3 regions of the Amycolatopsis sp. NPDC001319 genome follow, and region 1 is predicted to be linked to each of the others. Evidence: riboswitches for the same ligand, from Rfam matches in the RefSeq annotation. Region 1 holds a riboswitch; each other region holds the start of a gene.
What was found. A riboswitch is a leader RNA that binds a small molecule or an ion and turns the genes downstream of it on or off. The one in region 1 is predicted to bind S-adenosylmethionine.
Positions count from the first base shown of each region.

Region 2: another riboswitch for S-adenosylmethionine. It lies ahead of thrC (threonine synthase); the one in region 1 lies ahead of ACFY1H_RS35415 (ATP-binding cassette domain-containing protein).
Region 3: another riboswitch for S-adenosylmethionine. It lies ahead of ACFY1H_RS25175 (aminotransferase class V-fold PLP-dependent enzyme); the one in region 1 lies ahead of ACFY1H_RS35415 (ATP-binding cassette domain-containing protein).

Region 1 is NZ_JBIAWY010000011.1:1,419-7,748, forward strand. Features, by position in the region: gene ACFY1H_RS35400 (transglycosylase family protein) at 1-1,375, shown strand, start outside; gene rsmA (16S rRNA (adenine(1518)-N(6)/adenine(1519)-N(6))-dimethyltransferase RsmA) at 1,411-2,250, shown strand; gene ACFY1H_RS35410 (TetR/AcrR family transcriptional regulator) at 2,241-2,825, opposite strand; SAM riboswitch class I at 3,211-3,301, shown strand; gene ACFY1H_RS35415 (ATP-binding cassette domain-containing protein) at 3,515-4,525, shown strand; gene ACFY1H_RS35420 (4-(cytidine 5'-diphospho)-2-C-methyl-D-erythritol kinase) at 4,754-5,722, shown strand; gene ACFY1H_RS35425 (ATP-binding cassette domain-containing protein) at 5,760-6,330, shown strand, end outside.
Region 2 is NZ_JBIAWY010000009.1:48,150-54,479, reverse strand. Features, by position in the region: gene rpsT (30S ribosomal protein S20) at 367-627, shown strand; gene holA (DNA polymerase III subunit delta) at 841-1,812, opposite strand; SAM riboswitch class I at 1,978-2,111, shown strand; gene thrC (threonine synthase) at 2,125-3,390, shown strand; gene ACFY1H_RS31205 (ComEC/Rec2 family competence protein) at 3,417-5,801, opposite strand; gene ACFY1H_RS31200 (helix-hairpin-helix domain-containing protein) at 5,798-6,330, opposite strand, start outside.
Region 3 is NZ_JBIAWY010000006.1:369,649-375,978, forward strand. Features, by position in the region: gene ACFY1H_RS25160 (RluA family pseudouridine synthase) at 1-316, opposite strand, end outside; gene lspA (signal peptidase II) at 313-969, opposite strand; gene ACFY1H_RS25170 (hypothetical protein) at 994-1,620, opposite strand; gene ACFY1H_RS25175 (aminotransferase class V-fold PLP-dependent enzyme) at 1,642-2,985, opposite strand; SAM riboswitch class IV at 3,026-3,140, opposite strand; gene ACFY1H_RS25180 (phosphoenolpyruvate hydrolase family protein) at 3,220-4,041, opposite strand; gene ACFY1H_RS25185 (Tm-1-like ATP-binding domain-containing protein) at 4,043-5,254, opposite strand; gene ACFY1H_RS25190 (PLP-dependent aminotransferase family protein) at 5,340-6,330, shown strand, end outside.

The DNA of each region.
Region 1 (6,330 bases):
CGAGCTCGAAGACACCGCATACGGGGACCTCGGGTTCTCCGACGAGCTGTACGTGACCGAGCAGGACGTGCTGGCCGCTCTCGGCCCTGACGCCGACGCGATGATGGCCGAGATCGACGTCGACGTCGACGAGCTGATCCGGCTGATCAACGCCGAGACCACCATGCTCCCGCCGCTCGCCATCCCGGACGAGCTCGCCGAGGACCGCACCGCCACTCCGGAGGCCAAGAAGGTCGCCGTCGAGGAAGGCCTGCGCGAGGCGACCCGCACCTGGAAGCGCCGCTTCCTCAAGGGTGCTGTGCTCTCCGTCCTGATCGCCGTCGGCGGCGGCGGTGCCGCGGCGCTGGCGATGAACAAGAGCGTGACCGTCGACGTCGACGGCCACGAGGTCACCGTCCACAGCTACGGCGACACCGTCGGCGAGGTCCTGGAAGACGCCGGCCTCTCCGTCGGCGCCCACGACTCGCTCTCGCCCTCGCCGCAGGCCGAGGTCGGCGACGGCGGCGTCATCAAGCTCGAGCGCGGTCGCCAGCTGAACCTCGTGGTCGACGGTGTGTCCCGCCCGTCCTGGGTGCGCGCGACCACGCTCGGCGAGGCCATGACCCAGCTCGGCATGGCCGACATGATGGGCAAGGGCGCCTGGACGTCGATGCCCGGCACCGGCGAGCTGCCGCTCGAGGGCTCGACCGTGCAGGTCAAGACCCTCAAGCACATCACGCTCTTCGACGGCACCAACGCGCCGCGCCAGGTCACCACGAACGCGGTGACCACCAAGGAGTTCCTCTCCGACTTCAAGATGAACCTCGGCCCGGACGACGCGGTCGAGGGTGGTCTGAACGTCTCTCTCAAGGACGGCGCCGAAGTCCACGTCAGCCGCATGGGCATCTCGATGGTCAACCAGCAGGAGACCATCGACCCCGATGTGCAGAAGGTCGACGACCCGACGCTCGAGCAGGGCAAGACCACCGTTCAGGACCCGGGCACCCCGGGCCAGAAGATGGTGACCTACAAGGTCACCAAGAAGAACGGCGAAGAGGTCTCCCGCGAGCAGGTCTCGGTGAAGGTCCTCCTCGAGGCCAAGCCGAAGATCCTCAAGGTGGGCACGAAGAAGCCCGCCGACCCGGCGATCGGCGACGGTTCCGCGTGGGACCGGATCGCAGCGTGCGAGGCCGGCGGCAACTGGGCGATCAACACCGGCAACGGCTACTACGGCGGCCTCCAGTTCGACAAGCGCACCTGGGATGCCTACGGCGGCGACCAGTACGCGGCGTACCCGAACCAGGCTTCGCGCGCGCAGCAGATCTCGATTGCCGAGAAGGTCCGCGACGCTCGCGGTGGCTACAGCGCCTGGCCGGTCTGCGGCAAGCGGGCCTGAGTTCCGCAGTTCCCGAGGCTCGGTAGGCTTCCCCGGTGGTTGAACTGCTGGGGCCTGCCGAGATCCGCGGGCTGGCGGACGAGCTCGACGTCCGGCCGACGAAGAAGCTCGGCCAGAACTTCGTGCACGACCCCAACACGGTTCGCCGCATCGTCGAGCTGGCCGGAGTCCAGCCGGGCGACGTCGTTCTCGAGGTCGGCCCCGGGCTGGGGTCGCTGACGCTGGGCCTGCTCGACGCCGGTGCCCGCGTGGTGGCCGTCGAGATCGATCCGAAGCTGGCGGCGCGGCTTCCGCAAACGGCCGCCGAACGCGCCGCTTCCGTCGCGGATCAGCTGACCGTGGTCGGCGCCGACGCGTTGCGGATCAGCGCGGCGGACCTGCCGGCCGAGCCCGTGTCGCTGGTGGCGAACCTGCCGTACAACGTCGCGGTCCCCGTCGTGCTGCACCTGCTGGCCGAGCTGCCTTCGCTGCAGCGCGGGATGGTGATGGTCCAGACCGAGGTCGCCGACCGCATGGCCGCCGGTCCCGGCAGCCGCATCTACGGCGTGCCCAGCGTGAAGCTCGCTTGGTACGGCCCGGCGCGCAAGGTCGGCGCCGTGCCGCGGTCGGTGTTCTGGCCGGTGCCGAACGTCGACTCGTCGCTCGTGTCCTTCGAACGCGGCACTCCGGTGGAGGGCGTCGAGCGGCAACGCCTGTTTGAAGTCGTCGACGCCGCGTTTTCCCAGCGCCGCAAGACACTGCGCGCGGCTCTGGCCGGCTGGGCCGGCTCGGCCGACCGCGCGGGTGAACTCCTCGTGGCGGCCGACATCGACCCGAAGACGCGCGGCGAGCAGCTCGACGTGCACGACTTCGTGCGGCTCGCGGCTCAAGCCTGAAACAGCCGTGCCAGGTGGTAGTCCAGCGTCGCCAGGACCTCGCCCGGCGTGAAGCGGCCGTGGAGGACGTCGAGGCCGAGTCCGGTGAAGCCCGCGACCAGGAGGTTCGCTTCCTGCCGCGGCTGGACGCCGGGCGGGAGAACCGTGCGGCGCAGCAGGCTGGTGAGCAGGTCCTCGATCGGCGTCTCGGCCTGCAGGAAGACCTTCGCCAGCGCCGGGTCGCTGTGGGTACGGCTGAAGTAGGCGCGGTGGACGCGTAGCGACAGCTCACGCTCGGCGTCCAGCGGCAGCAGTTCCGTGAGCAGCGTCCGGACCACGCCGCGCACGCTCTGGTCGACCTGCGCCGCGATGCGGGCCTGCGTGCGCTGCTCGCCGCGTTCGTGCAGATAACGCAGGGAGAGCACGAGCAGATTGTGCTTCGTCTCGAAGTAGTACTGCACCAGCCGCAGCGACACGCCCGCCTCGGCGGCCACCTCGCGCATGCTCACGGAGTCGAGCCCGCGTTCGGCCGCGATCCGCCACACCGCCGTGGCGATCTCGCGCCGGCGCTGCTCGTGGTCGACCCGGTGCGCCACGGTTCTCCTCCGCGTTGGTGATACGACTGTATAGGATACGCGTGTATCACCGATGGGGTGAGTCGGCCGGAATCGGCTCGCGGACGGGAGCGGGTGTCCGGCCGGGAAGACGCGGTGTCTCGCCGTGGCGAACTACCTGGCCGAACCGTCATTTACCCACGCGCGGGCCGTCGCGGAATTGTCGGGCCGGAATCGCGCCTCCACCAGGGATCGGCGGCGTCCACAGTGGAATAAGGGCTGGATTCGCCGCGCGGAAGAAATTCGGTGCCGGAGCTTTTGGGGTCCACGATGTGGCTGCGGGTGTCCCGGTATCCGGGCACCACCACTCGTGTGATCTGCACCAACGCGCTTGCGTTCACCCAATGGGATCGGCTTTACTCAGAAACGTCCATCCCGAGCGACTGAGAGACCTGGCTCGCCGAAGTCGCAGCAACCACCCCCCATGGGGCAGGTGCTACAGCCAGGACCGATGGAGGCTGTTTCCGATGCAGAGGGTAGCCCGCCCGCTCCTGTTGACCCGGCGGCGCGTCGTCGATGAAGGTCGCCGCACGGTATGTGCGTGTCGACGCTCCACAGTCATCGCCTGATCTTTCTTCCGCAATTCTGCGCACCGTCCGAAAAGGACGGTAATTCGGTGACGCCCGGCGCGCCCGGAAACGGTGCTGCGCCTCATGCCTGGAGCTCTCTTCGTGATCACTGTCGAAAACGTGTCCAAGTCCTTTCCCCTCAACGGAAATCCGGTCGCCGCGCTGCGTGATGTGAGCGTCGACGTGCAGGCCGGCTCCCTCTTCGGCGTGGTGGGTCCCGCCGGCTCCGGCAAGTCCACGCTCGCCCGCTGCATCGCCCTGCAGGAGCGCCCGGACCGCGGTGTCGTGCGGCTCGACGGCCTCAACACCGGTGCGCTCGACGGCCGACGGCTGCGTGAGGTCCGCCGTCAGCTGGGTGTCGTCGGCACCAAGCCGGAGCTGCTCGCCGAGCGCACCGTGGCCGGCAACATCGCCACGCCGCTGGAGCAGCTCGGCGTCGACGGCCCGCAGCGCAAGAGCCGCGTCGGCAACCTGCTCGACCTCGTGGGCCTCACCGCCCGGGCCGCGCAGAAGCCGGCCGACCTCACGCCCGGCCAGCTGCGCCGCGTCGCCGTGGCCAAGGCCCTCGCCGCCGGCCCCGCCGTGCTGCTCGCCGACGACCCCACCGCCGGCATCGCCCCCGAGGAGGCCGGCGCCGTGCTCGCCGTGCTCGACCGGGCGCGCGCCGAGCTGGGCACCACCGTGCTCCTGACCACGCCCGACGCCGGTGTCGTCCGCCGCGTCTGCGACGACGTCGCGGTGCTCGAAGACGGCGCGGTCGTCGAACGCGGTCACGTGCTGGACCTCATCGCCTCGCCGGGCAGCTGGACCGCGCAGGCGGTGCTGCCGGCCATCGAGACCGCCCGCGCGCAGGCCGCGAAGTACGACCGGTCCGCCGACGTCGTGCTGATCGGCTTCGCGTCCGTCGGCGCCCTGCTGCCCGAGGCGGCCGGCCGCTTCGACGTGGAGGTCGCCACCATCGGCGGCGGTCTCACGCGCATCGGCGACACCCCGATCGCCCGCTTCCGCATCGGCGTCCGCGGCGAGCGCGCCGACGCGGCGCTGGCGTGGATCGCCGACCGTGGCGCCCACGTGACGCCGGCCGTGCGGGCCGCGCAGAGCGTCGCCGCCTGACCGCTCGCCACACCTCCGGCTCACCGCGCCCCACTGTGGCGTTCGGTGCGTTCAACGCAACGAACGCCGCATTGGGTGCGTTGAGCGCAACCAACGCCACGGTGGGGTGCGGTGGGACTGGGGGACGGGAGAGTCGGGAGCGTGTCCGAGAGGTTGGGACAGCCGTCCTGAAAACGGCTGTTTTCTCCTGGTGGGGAGGCCAGGCGCCCGGCCACGTAGGCTTGACGGGTGCTCGCCGTAGTTCCACCACCAGTCACCGTCCGGGTCCCGGCCAAGGTCAACCTGCACCTGGCCATCGGTGACCTGCGCGAGGACGGCTACCACGACTTGGTCACCGTCTTCCAGGCGTTGTCGCTCACGGACGAGGTGACCGTCGCGGTCACCGACGACCCGGGGCTCGAGGTCTTCGGCGAGGGGGAGGGGTCGGTGCCCACCGACGCCACAAACCTCGCCTGGCGCGCGGCCCAGGAGCTCGCCACCTACGCCGGTCGCGCCGAAGGCGACGACCCGAAGGTGCGGATCGTGCTGCGCAAAGGCATCCCCGTCGCGGGCGGCATGGCGGGCGGGAGCGCCGACGCGGCGGCGACGCTCGTCGGCCTGGCCTCGCTGTGGAAGCTCGACGTGACGCGCGACGAGCTGGCCGCCATCGCGGGCAAGCTCGGCAGCGACGTGCCCTTCGCGCTCTACGGCGGCACCGCGCTCGGCACCGGCCGCGGTGAGCAGCTCGTGCCCGTGCTGTCGCGCCACACGTTCCACTGGGTGCTCGCGTTCGACACCGAAGGCCTGTCGACGCCGAAGGTGTTCGGCGAGCTCGACCGCCTTCGCACCGACGGCAACCCGCCGCGCATCGGCTCGCACACCCCCGTGGTCGAGGCTCTCGCCTCGGGTGACCCGCGTCAGCTCGCGCTGCTGCTGGGCAACGACCTGCAGGCGGCCGCCGTGTCGCTGCGCCCCGGCCTGCGCCGCACGCTGCGTGCGGGCGTGAACGCGGGCGCGCTGGCCGGCTGCGTGTCCGGCTCGGGGCCCACGTGCGCGTTCCTCTGCGCCGACGCGCAGGCCGCCGTCGAGGTGGCGGCCGAGCTGTCCGGCGCCGGCGTGTGCCGGACGGTGCGCGTCGCCCACGGCCCGGTGCCCGGCGCCCGGCTGGTCGGCGGAGACGACGCACCCCGTGGCGCGCCACCGCGCGTGCACGCCTGAACTTCTAGTCCACTGTGGAAAGGATCGGCTGAATCGGATGGCCAACCTGGTCAACCTGGAGTCGGTGAGCAAGTCGTACGGCGTGAAACCGCTGCTGGACGGCGTTTCGCTCGGCGTCGCCGCAGGACAGCGCATCGGTGTGGTCGGTCTCAACGGAGGCGGCAAGACGACGTTGCTGGAGGTGCTCGCGGGTCTGAGCGAGCCGGATTCCGGCCGCGTGAGCCATGTTCGTGATCTGCGCATGGCCGTCGTCACCCAGCGCACCGAGCTGCCTTCGGGTAGCACGGTCGGCGACGTCGTGCTCGAACGCTATGGCGCGGAACACGAATGGGCCGCCGACGCGCGCGTACGGTCCATTGTGGACGGACTCGGCATCACCGCGATCGGCCTCGACACCCCGACCGCGAACCTGTCCGGTGGCGAACGCCGTCGCGTCGCGCTGGCCGCGGCGCTGACCGGCGAGCTCGACCTCGTGGTGCTCGACGAGCCCACCAACCACCTGGACGTCGAAGGTGTCCGCTGGCTGGCCGACCACCTGCTGGCCCGCCGCATCGCCGTGGTGGTCGTGACCCACGACCGGTGGTTCCTCGACACCGTCGCGAGCCTCA
Region 2 (6,330 bases), on a different contig from region 1:
CGGACCCCTTCGGGTCTTCCGCGCACGCGGAAAGCCGGGTCCTCCAGGCTTTTGTCCCGTCAGATGAACGGCGGGCGTCGGGCCGCGCCGATGGTGCCGCTCGGACCTGTCCCGCCGGCCCTGGTTGTGGTGGGTCGCGTCGTGCGGACCGGTGGCGGAACCCTAGGCACTACCGTCTCCACGGTAGCCGAACCGATCACTGCGGGCCGCCCGAGGGGGCCGCGAGCAGGCCTGTTAGGCTTTCCCGTCGTTGCCGTGCGGCATTCCGTCAGGGAGGAAACCCGGCCGCGCCTGTCTTGACGCCAGGCGCCCGGAGCCACTTCGACGCGGCAGCGACCTTCACCGAGACGAAAGCAGGACGCCTTCATGGCCAACATCAAGTCCCAGATCAAGCGCATCACCACCAACGAGAAGGCCCGCCAGCGCAACCTGGCCATCCGCTCCTCGGTGAAGACCGCGATCCGCAAGTTCCGTGAGGCCGCCGACTCCGGCGACAAGACCAAGACCCTCGAACTCCAGCGCGACGCGGCCCGCAAGCTCGACAAGGCCGTCACCAAGGGCGTCATCCACGCCAACCAGGCCGCCAACAAGAAGTCGGCTCTCGCGAAGCGCGCGAACCAGCTCTGAGCTGATCGCAGCGACACCCTGCCAGACCTGAAAGAGCCCGGTGACCGCCTGGTCGCCGGGCTTTTTCGTGTGTTCTCGACCGTTCTCGACGCACACAGCTGCCTGGACTGGCGCGCCCTCACGGCTGCGTACGGGTCCGGCGCGTTGCCCGTTCCCGAGCGGCGGGTTCAGCCTCACCGGTCGGCGATTCGGGGCCTGCCGAGGCGAGCAGGGTCAGCGTTCGCCCTTGGCGGCGACGACCTCGACGACCGCGCGTTCCAGGGCGTAGTCCGCGTCGGCCGCCACGCCCTTGACCTCGGCGTTCAGGCGGGCGACCACGCGCATGGCGGTGGCGAGGCCGTCCTGGCCCCAGCCGCGGGACTGGCCCTGCGCCTTGCGGATCTTCCACGGCGGCATGCCCAGCTCGCCGGCCATCTGGTTCGGGTTGCCGCGGCCGGCGGCGGACACGCGGGCGATCGTGCGCACGGCGTCGGCGAGGGCGTCGGCGACCAGGACGTGCGGCACGCCCAGCTGCATGGCCCAGCGCAGCGACTCCAGGGCCGCCGCGCGGTCGCCGCCCACGGCCTTCTCCGCGACGGCGAAGCCGGTCACGTCGGCGCGGCCGGTGTGGTAGCGGCGCACGGCCTGCTCGTCGACCACGCCACCGGTGTCGGCGACGAGCTGCGTCGCCGCGGAGGACAGCTCACGCAGGTCGGAGCCGACGGTGTCCATCAGCGCCATCACGCCCGCGGCGTCGATCTTGCCGCCGACGCGGCGCACCTCGTTGCGCACGAACGACTCGCGCTCGGCCGGCTTCGTCAGCTTCGGGCACTCGGTGATCTCCGCGCCCGCCTTTTTCAGCGCCGCGGGCAGCGCCTTGGCCGCCTTGCTGCGCCCGCCGCCGTTGTGCACGACCACGAGCACGATCCCGTCGGCGGGCGCCTTGAGGTACGCCATCACCGCGTCCGCCAGCTCCTGCGAGATGTCGTGCGCGGAGTCGAGCACGATGACCCGCCCCTCGCTGAACAGCGAAGGACTCACCAGCTCGGCGAGCACGGGCGGTGTGAGTTCGGACACCCGGTTGCGCGTCATCTCGGCCGTGGAGTCGATGGCCCGCGCGGCGTCCAGCGACGCGCGGACAGCCCGCTCGATGAGCAGTTCTTCCTCACCGAGGACGAGGTGGAGCGGCGCGGGTGCGGTGGTCACCCCGCCATCCTCTCACCCGCCCGGCCCCGCGCCCGCTCCGGTGATGTGCGCCGCCACCGTGGCACGAGGTGATCGCCATGTCGTACGGTGTACCCGAGGCAGCGTCCCGCTCCGCCGGAAACACAGCTCCACCGGAAACACCGCGGCGCGCCGACAACTGAACACCGCTCATCCAGAGGGGCAGAGGGAACGGCCCGACGAAGCCCCGGCAACCGGCGTACAGCCTGTCTTCCCGAATTTGCGGGATAGCTGACGACCACGGTGCCAATTCCGGCCCGCGTTTGCGGGGCAGATGAGGAAAGGAACCTCGCGATGACCGTTACCCTCGGCACGACCTCCACCAAGAAGACCCTGGACCTCGGTCCGGCCGTCGAACTGGTGTCGAAGGAAGAGGGCCACCGGCAGCCGCTCGCCCCGGAGTTCGTGTCCGCGGAGGACTTCTCGCCGCTCGAGGTCGCCTACGACTTCGGCCGCGTGCGCCGCGAAGACATCGAGGCCGGCCCCAAGAACATCTGGCGCTACAAGAAGCTCCTTCCCGTCCCCTCGACCGTCGAGGAGATCCCGAACACCGAACCCGGCGCCACCCGTCTGGTGAAGGCCGACCGCCTCGCCAAGGCCCTGGGCCTGAAGTCCCTGTGGGTCAAGGACGACACCGGCAACCCCACGCACTCCTTCAAGGACCGCGTGGTCGCCGTCGCGCTGGCCGCGGCCCGCGAGTTCGGCTTCGAGGTCCTCGCGTGTCCCTCGACCGGCAACCTGGCCAACGCGACGGCCGCCGCCGCGGCCCGCGCCGGCTGGCGGTCGGTCGTGCTGATCCCGAAGTCGCTCGAGCGCGCCAAGATCCTCACCACCGCCGTCTACGACGGTGACCTGATCGCCGTCGACGGCAACTACGACGACGTCAACCGCCTCGCCACCGAGCTCGCCGGCGAGCACCCGACGTGGGCGTTCGTCAACGTCAACGTGCGCCCCTACTACTCCGAAGGCTCGAAGACGCTCGGCTACGAGGTCGCCGAGCAGCTCGGCTGGCGCCTGCCGGAGCAGATCGTGGTGCCGATCGCCTCGGGCTCGCAGCTGACCAAGGTGGACAAGGGTTTCCGCGAGCTCGGCCAGCTCGGCCTCGTGGAAGCCAGCCCCTACAAGGTGTTCGGTGCGCAGGCCACCGGCTGCTCCCCCGTCTCGGCCGCCTTCCGCGCCGGACACGACGTGGTCCAGCCCGTGAAGCCCGACACCATCGCCCGCTCGCTCGCGATCGGCAACCCCGCCGACGGCCCCTACGTGCTCGACGTCGTCAACCGCACCGGCGGTGCGATCGAGGACGTGAGCGACGAGGAGGTCGTGGAGGGCATCCGGCTGCTCGCGCGCACCGAAGGCATCTTCACCGAGACCGCCGGCGGCGTCACCGTCGCGACGGCGAAGAAGCTCATCGAGACCGGCAAGCTCGACCCCGAGGCCGACACCGTGCTGCTCATCACCGGCGACGGCCTCAAGACGCTCGACGCCCTCGAAGGCCGCATCGGCCCGAAGGCGACCGTGCCCCCGTCGGCCGAGGCCGTGAGCAAGGCCCTCGGCCTCTGAGCTGACCGGGCCCGCGGGCCGCTCCCCTAGCGGGGCGGCCCGCGCGGCTCACCCCGGCGCGCCACCGCCGGCCCGCCGGCACCGGGCAGCACGGCCGTGTCACCGTCCACATCGGTCCGCGTCACCAGTACACCCAGCGTGCCCAGCACGTCCACTGTGGACTTCGCCGGGTGCCCGTAGCTGTTGCCCGCACCCACGCTGATCATCGCCGCCCGCGCGCCCACCGCCTCGAGGAACTGGGGCAACGAGTACCTGCTGCCGTGGTGCGGAACTTTCAGCACGTCGGCGTGCAGGTCCACCCCCTCGGCCAGCAGGTCGGCCTGCGCGGCCAGCTCCACGTCTCCGGTCAGCAGCACCCTCCCCGCCGCCGTGGTCGCGCGCAGCACCACGGAACTGTTGTTGATCATCGTGCCGTCCTGCAGAGCGGCCGCGCGCGCCGTGACGTAGCGCGGCCCGAGCACGTCGAGCGACAGCCCCGGCCAGTCGAGCCGCTGCCCGTCGCTCAGCTCCAGCAGCGGAACGTGGTGCGTCGCCGCTTCCTGCGACACCTGCTGCCACGCCCATGCCGGCGCGCGCCCGGGCCCGACGGCGATCGCCCCCACGGCCCGGCCGTCGAACACCGACGACAGCCCGCCGATGTGGTCGGCGTGCAGGTGGCTGAGCACCAGCAGCGGGATCCGATCCACGCCGAGCCGCCGCAGGCACTCGTCCACCGGCCCCGGCTCCGGCCCGGTGTCCACGACCACCGCCCGCCCGGCCTCCGCCGTGGCCAGCACCACGGCGTCGCCCTGGCCGACGTCGCACTCCACCATCGCCCAGCCCTTCGGCGGCCAGCCGGGCGAGAGCACCCGCGGCGGCACCACGATCAGCAGCACCGCCACCAGTCCCATCGCCACCACCAGCCGCGCGCGCCGGAACCGGAACGCGACCACCACCACGACCAGCACCCCGGCCGCGCACACCCCGCCCCACCAGCCACCCGGCCACGTGAGCACCGCGCCCGGCGCCCGGGCGCCGTGCCGGGCGACGGTGATCAGCCACCGCGCCTCCGGATCGGCCAGGTGCACCAGCACGTGCCCGGCCCCGGGCCACCACGGCCCGACCACCGTGGCCAGCACCCCGAGCACCGTGACCGGCGCGACGACGGGCGCCGCCAGCACGTTGGTCACCACCGAGACGAGGCTCACCGTGCCCGCCATGCCCGCGATCACCGGCGCGGTGACCACGAACGCCGCCAGCGGCACCGCGATCCCTTCCGCGTACCCCGGCGGAATCCCCCGGCGCACCAGCGAATCCGCCCACCGCGGCGCCAGCAGCACCAGCCCCGCCGTCGCGAACACCGACAGCGCGAACCCGAAGTCCGCCGCCATCACCGGATCCCACGCGACGAGCACGCACACCGAGAACGCCAGCGCCGGCAACGCGGAGCCACGCCGGCCCAAGGCCAGCGCCAGCAGCGCCACCCCGCCCATCACTCCCGCCCGCAGCACGCTCGGCGCCGGACCGACGAGGATCAGGAAGCCACCCAGGCACAACCCCGCCGCGACGGCCGACACCCGCGGCCCGATGCGCAGCAACCGGCACAACAGCAACACCGAGCCGCACAGAATCGCGAGATTTCCCCCGCTGACAGCCATCAAGTGCGTGAGCCCCGACTCCGTGAACTCCTGCTCGACCTGCTCCGGCAACGCACTCGTGTCACCCAGAACCAGTCCGGGCAGCAGCCCCGCCGGCTCTTCCGGCAGCACCGCGCACAGCTCGTGCAGCCCCACCCGCAACGCCGCGGCCGCCCGCTGCCACCACGGCGTCCGCGTGACTCCGACCGGAGCGCCCTGCGGGTAGACGACCGCGGCCGTCAGCTCACCCCCGCGCGCCGGCGCCAAGCGGCCCGCCGCCGTGACCTCCTGGCCCGGCAGGAGAGCGCCCCACCCGGCCACCGGCGCGAGCAGCAGGACCCGGCCGGTGGACACCACCGGCCGACCGTCCACAGTGGCCGATTCCACCTGGGTGTCGATGGCCACCGACCGCGTGCCCGCCTGCTGATCGGCGTAGCCGGCGCTGTGGATCGGCCGTGGTCGCTCAGTGACCTCGACACGGACCGTGGCGGTCACCCCGTGCGCCGCGGCTGGGCCGAGCGGATCCTGCTCCGCTCCCCTGATGCGCCACGCCGTCGGCAGCGCCACGACGAGCCCCAGCACCAGCAGCGCGCCGGCCGCGCCGAGCCACCGCCCACGCCGCCGCGCGAGCAGCACGGCCGACAGAACCGCCGCCACCACTCCGAAACCCTCGGCCGCCCACCACCCGAGCCGCAGGCCCGCCAGCGTGCCACCCCAGGCCGCCAGTGCCGCCGGAACGAGCCGAAGGTCGTGGTCACGCCACGACGGCGCGGCGTCCTGCTGGACGAACATCATCCGACCGTCACCTGCTCGCGCAATTTCTCGAACTTGCTTTCGCCGATGCCTTCGACGTCGCGAAGTTGTTCGACGCTGGAGAAGCCGCCGTGCTGGGTGCGCCAGTCGATGATGCGGCCGGCGGTGACCTCGCCGACGCCGGGCAGGGTGTCGAGCTGCTCAGGCGTGGCCGAGTTGAGGTCGAGCTTGCCCGGAGCCGCGCCGGCGCCGGCCGGGGCCGAGGACGCGACCGTGATGCCGACCGCGAGCTGCTCGCCGTCGGTGAGCTTGCGGGCGAGGTTCAGGCTGGAGAGATCGGTGCCGGGGTCCGCGCCACCGGCGGCCCGCACCGCGTCGGCCACGCGTGAGCCGGCCGGAACGGTGACGAGGCCGGGCGCGCGGACGTGGCCGATCACGCTGATCACCAGCTTCGCCGAGGTCGAGGACGCCGGTGCCGCGACGGAAGGGTGCGCCTTCGCACTCGGCAGCGACGGCGCCACTTCCGTCGCGGGCGACCCGCTGAACACCGCGAACCCCGCGGCGATCAGCA
Region 3 (6,330 bases), on a different contig from region 1:
CGGGGCTCGGGTGCACCGCGACGCCCACGGGTTTGGAGATCACCACGATGTCGTCGTCGTCGTGGAGGATCTTCATGCCCTCCACGGGCTCGGCGATGACCTGGATCGGGGACTCCGGCTCCGGCAGCGTCACTTCGAGCAGGCCGCCGGCGGTCAGGCGGTCGGACTTGCCGGCGGGCCGGCCGTCCACCAGCACGTCGCCGGTCTCGGCGAGCTCCGCCACCACCGTGCGGGACAGGCCCAGCAGCTTGGCGAGGCCGGCGTCGACGCGCATGCCGTCGAGCCCGTCGGGGACGGGCAGCAGGCGCGCGGTCACGCGGTCTCCTTCTTGCTGTTCTTGTCGCGGGTCGAGGTGCCGTCGTAGTCCTTGCCCAGCAGCGACAGCAGGACGATGAGCACGCCGCCGACGCAGATCGCGGAGTCGGCGATGTTGAAGATCGCGAAACCCTCGCCGTTGGGGGCGAAGGCCGAGATGAAGTCGATGACGTGACCGCGCAGCGGGCCGGGGGCCCGGAAGATGCGGTCGGTGAGGTTGCCGAGCGCGCCCGCGAGCACCAGGCCGAGGCCGATGGCCCAGCCGACGCTGCGCAGCCGCCGCGACAGCCAGATGATGGCGATCGCCACCGCGGCCGCGACCAGCGCGAACACCCACGTCATCCCGGAGGCCATCGAGAACGCGGCGCCGGAGTTGCGGATCACCTGCAGGTAGATCAGCCCGCCGAGAACGCGCACCGGCTCCTTGCCCTCGAGGTTGGCCGCCACGAGGTTCTTCGACACCAGGTCGATCACCCAGATCACGGCCGCGACCGCGAACACCAGCCCGACCCGGCGCTTGGGCAGCAGCACGGCCGCCTTCTCGGCGGCAGGCTCTTCGGGAGCCGCGTCGCCGGTCACCGCCGGTTCGGGGGCATCGGCGGGCTCAGCGCCTTCGGACAGGCCGTGTTCGGACGAGGAGGACTCGGTGCTCACGCCCCCATTGTCCACGCCCCGGGCTCACCCGGTCGCGGCGGCAGGCCGTGACCGCCACTTCGCCGGTCCGGCGACCACCGCGAACGCCGTCGCCAGCAGGATCGCGGCCGACAGCACGACCCCGCCGAGCCCGGGCAGCACCACGGCCGCGACCAGGGCGAAGACCACCGCGACCACCAGCACGACAACGCTGCGCTCGTACCACGCGAGCACCACCAGCCCCAGCGTCGCCAGCGCGGGTCCGCGCAGGTCCGCGCCGAGACCGAGCCAGCCGAACGCGGCCAGGTCCAGCACCGGCACGGCCAGCACACCACCGGCGACGAGGGCGGCGAACCGGCCGGTGCTCGGGGCCTTCCCGGCCCGCACGTACCCGGCCAGCACGAGTGCCACCACCACGGCGAGCGCGATCGGCCAGCCGAGCGCCGTCGCGTACGTCGACGGCGGCAGCGGCACCTGGTCCTGGGTGAGGAACTGCAGCCCTCCGGGGCCGGGGTCGGGGCCGAGGAGACCTCCGGGGACCCGGTGGACCGGGTCCGCATGGAGATCACCCTGCGCCCCGTGTTCGGCGGTCGCGAGCTGCACCGCCGCCAGGATCAGCTCGGCGAACCCCAGCGCCGCCAACGGAACCCAGAACCCCCACGCTCTCCCCATGCGGGGAGCCTAGCGAGCGCCTCAGGCGCAGAACGGAGGAAGCTCCCGCGGGTCCCCCACCGGCGCCCAGCGGCCGTCGACCTTCGTGTACTCCCAGCGGGCGCCGCGGGCGACGATCTGGCGCAGCGCGAGCACGAGCCGGTCCACGTGCTCCTCGGTGCTGCCCAGGCCGAGGCTCACACGCACGGCCTGCTGCCCGTCGCGGCCGCATTCGCCGATGAGGCGCTTGGTGGCGACGTGGGCGCAGAACGCGCCGTCGCGCACGCCGATGCCGTACTCGGCCGAGAGGACCGCGGCGAGCCAGCCGGGTTCGAAGCCGTCGACGACGAAGCTCACCGTGCCCACGCGGTCCACGGCTGCGTCGAACAGGCGCAGCTCGGCGCAGCCGGGCACGCCGGCCAGGCCCTTGCGCAGCCGTTCCAGCAGCGTGGCCTCGTGCTCGCCCACGGCGGTCCAGTTCGCGGCCAGCTGCTCGCACGCGACGCCCAGCGCGTAGACCCCGACGGTGTTCGGCGAGCCGGCCTCGTGCCGTTCGGCGCCGGTGTTCCACACGACGGCGTCCTCGGTCACGAGCTTCGTCGCGCCCCCGCCGGCGAGGTACGGCTCGGCAGCGCGCAGCCAGTCGGACCGGCCGATGAGCGCGCCGGCGCCGAAGGGTGCGTAGAGCTTGTGCCCCGAGAGCGCGACGTAGTCGACGTCCAGCTCCCGCAGGGAGATCCGGCGGTGCGGCGCGAGCTGCGCGGCGTCCAGCGCCACGCGCGCGCCGTGTTTCCTTGCCACGGCGGCGATCTCGGCGACCGGCAGCAGCTCACCGGTCACGTTCGACGCGCCGGTCACCACCACGAGCCGCGGTCCTTCCGGGCAGGCGGCGAGTGCTTCGTCCACAACGGACACCGCGGCCAGGCGCGTGCGCGGCAGCGGCACGCGCCGCACATTCGGGCCACGCCAAGGCAGCAGGGCCGCGTGGTGCTCGGTGTCGAACACGACCACCGACGTGCGCCGCGGCAGCGAGCGGGCCAGCAGGTTGAAGGAATCCGTGGTGTTGCGCGTGAACACGACGGTGTCGGTGGCGCGCGCGTCGACGAACCGGCGCAGGATGTCGCGCGTGCGCTCGTAAAGCCGCGTCGACACCTGCGACGCGAAGCCGGCGCCGCGGTGCACGCTCGCGTACCAGGGCAGGAACTCGTCGACCGCGGAGCGGACCGCGTCGAGACACGGCGCGCTCGCCGCGTGGTCGAGGTTCGCGTAGCCGATCTCGCCGCCGGTCACCAGCGGCACCCGCAGCGCCGCCCCCGCGACGCCGGGAATCCCCTGTGCGGCAACGGTTTCGGTGTTTCCAGCGGTACGGTCCAGAGCGAGCGTCATGGCGGTGCCTCCTCGGCAGTCCGGGGGACCCCCGGCGAGGGGCCCGCGCTTGCCTGTCGCACAACGCGACCGGCCCGGTCTTCACCCGGGGCACCCCACCGCGGTAGGAGGGTTGCCGGCCAGCAAGCCGGGGCTGAACGCTGGCACTCATGACCTGTTGATGAAGGTAACCGAACGACGCCCCGTGACGCCAGAGGTGTCCCGTGAGCTGAGACGGCGCTCACAGACCGGCGATCACCGCCGCAGCGCGCGGAAGGCCTCCGTCTGCTCGCGGATCGCGCGCTCGGCCGGGAGCCGTTCGATCGAGGAAGCACCGAAGAAACCGACGATCCCTTCGGTGTGGTCGAGCACGTACTGCGCGTCTGCGGGTTCGGCGATCGGGCCGCCGTGGCACAGCACGAGCACGTTCGGGTTCACCCGCTTGGCCGCGTCGTGCATCGCCTGCACCCGGGTGACGGCCTCGTCGAGCGTGACCGCCGTCTGCGCGCCGATCGTGCCGCTGGTGGTGAGCCCGAGGTGCGGCACCAGCACATCGGCTCCCGCGCGGGTCATGTCGGCGGCCTGCTCGGGGTCGAAGACGTACGGCGCGGTCAGCAGATCGCGTTCGCGGGCCAGCGCGACGAGGTCGACCTCCAGGCCGTAACCCATGCCGGTCTCCTCGAGGTTCTGGCGGAACACGCCGTCGATCAGCCCGACCGTCGGGAAGTTCTGCACGCCGGCGAACCCCATCCGCTTGAGCTCGTCGAGGAACGGGCCCATCAGCCGGAACGGATCGGTACCGTTGACGCCCGCCAGCACCGGCGTGTCGCGCACGACCGGGAGCACCTCGCGCGCCATGTCCACGACGATGCCGTTGGCGTCGCCGTAGGCCAGCAGCCCGGCGAGCGAGCCGCGGCCGGCCATGCGGTAGCGGCCGGAGTTGTAGATGATCAGCAGGTCGATGCCGCCGGCCTCGGCGGCCTTGGCGGACAGGCCGGTGCCCGCGCCGCCGCCGATCACGGGCCAGCCTTGCGCCACCGCGGCGGTGAGCCGGGCCAGCGCTCGTTCGCGGTCCACGTCAGGACCTCCCTTCGCCGATGAGCCGGTGCAGTTCCCGGGCGGCGGCCGCGCCGAACCCGGCGTCGTTGATGGCCTCTTCGCGCCGCGTCACGATCGCGGCGCTGCCGGAAAGCGCTTCAGTGAGGTGGGCGAACAGCTCGGCGTCCGCCGCCGGGTCGTGGAACGGGCCGTCCGGAACGTCCACAGCGGACACTCCGCCGAGCGGCAGGAACACCGACACGGGCCCTTGTGCCGCCCGGAGTTTGCGCCCGAGCAGCGTGCCCAGCTCCGCGGATTCCTCCGCGGTGGTCCGCATCAGCGTGACGGTCGGGTTGTGCACCAACAGGTTCCGGCCCGCGAACCGCTCGGGCACGGTGTCGGCCGGGCCGAAGTTGACCATGTCGAGTGCGCCGACGCTGACCACCTGCGGCAGTCCCGCGCGCCCGGCCGCCTCCAGCCGGTGCGGGCCCGCGGAGAGCACCCCGCCGACGAGCTCGTCGGCCAGCTCCGTCGTGGTCAGGTCGAGCACACCGGCGAGCAGGCCGTCGGTCACGAGCTTCTCCATCGCCCGGCCGCCGGAGCCGGTCGCGTGGAACACGAGCACCTCGTAGCCGAGCCGTTCGAGCTCGGCGCGGGCCTCGTCCGCGGCGGGGGTGGTGACGCCGAACATCGTCACCGCGACCACGGGCCGGTCGGTGGTCTCGCGGCCGGTGTCGTGGTGGCGGGCCATGGCGGCGATCGCCGCCGCCGCGTTGCCCAGCACGGTCTTCGACACCGAGTTGAGCCCGGCGATGTCGACCACGGAGTACATCAGCGTCACGTCGGTCTCGCCCACGTACGGGCGGACGTCGCCGGACGCCATGCTGGAGACCAGCAGCTTCGGCAGCCCCACCGGCAGCTCGCGCATCACCGCCGCCGCGATCGACGACCCGCCCGAGCCGCCGACCGCCAGCACGGCGTCGACCCGGCCCTCGTCGAACAGCCGCCGGACGGTCACCGCCGCACCGCGCGCCATCGTCTCCACGGCGTGCCCGCGGTCGCCTTCGAGGGAAGCGAGGTCGACGCCGGCGGCGCGGGCCACCTCCTCGGCGGGCACGTCGGCGCCGTCGGACGGGGACGACCCGGCGTCGACCAGCAGCGTGTGCACGCCGTCGATTTCGAGGCGGGTGCGCAGCCAGTCGTATTCGGCGTGTTTCGTGTCGAGGGTGCCGACGAGGCAGACCGTGGCCATGTCCGCCATCGTCGCCCCGCGGCAGGTGCGGCCGCTGGGCCACTTCGCCGGAAGTGGTCCAAACTTGCTGGTGAAGGAGGTGCCCATGCACCGGGTCACGGCCGCCGAACTGGTCCGGCTGCTCGGCGCTTGGCGCGGCGGTGGCCCGACGCTTCCCGCCGCGCTCGCCGCCACGCTGGGCGAGCTGGTCGACTCCGCCGTGCTGCCCGAGGCCGCCGTCCTGCCCGCGCAACGGCCGCTCGCGCGCGCACTGGGTGTCTCCCGGGGCACGGTGACCTCGGCGTACGACCAGCTGGCGGCCGGCGGACGGCTCACGGCCGAGGCCGGCTCCGGTTCGCGGGTGCGCCGGCGCCAGCCCGGTGGCCCGGGCGTGTCCGGTGGCCGGCTCGTTTCGTTCACCGGCTCGGCCGCCCCGGCGGACCTGTCGAGCGGCGCCCTGCCCGGCTCGGCCCTGACCGCCGACGCGCTGGCCGAGCTCGGCCCCGCCGACCTGGAGCCCTATCTCGGCACCGACGGCTACTTCCCCGCCGGCATCCCGCGGCTGCGAGCCACGATCGCGCGGCTGCTCACCGACGACGGCGTGCCCACCGACCCCGAGCAGGTGCTGGTGACCGCGGGCGCCCAGCAGGCCGTGTGGCTCGTGGCGCACACGCTGGTCACGGCGGGCGACCTGGTCGTCGTGGAGGAACCGAGCTACCGCGGCGCGCTCGAGGCGTTCGCCGGGGCCGGGACCCGGCTGCGGGGTATCCGCTGGACGGCCGACGGAATCGACCGCGACCAGCTGCGAGCGGCGCTGCGCCGCTCCCCCGCGCTGCTGTACTGCCAGCCGTCCGTGCACAACCCGACCGGCGAGCGGATGCCCGCGGCGGCGCGGCGCGAGCTCGGCAAGCTGATCACCGCCGCGGGCCTGCGCACGGTGGAGGACCGCAGCAGCGCCGATCTGGCGTTCCGCGGGCCTGCGCCGGGGCTGGCCGCGCACGTGCCGCCGGAGCTGCTGGTGAGCATCGGCACCGCGTCGAAGCTGTTCTGGGGCGGCGTGCGGATCGGGTGGATCCGCGCGGACGCGCCGACGATCG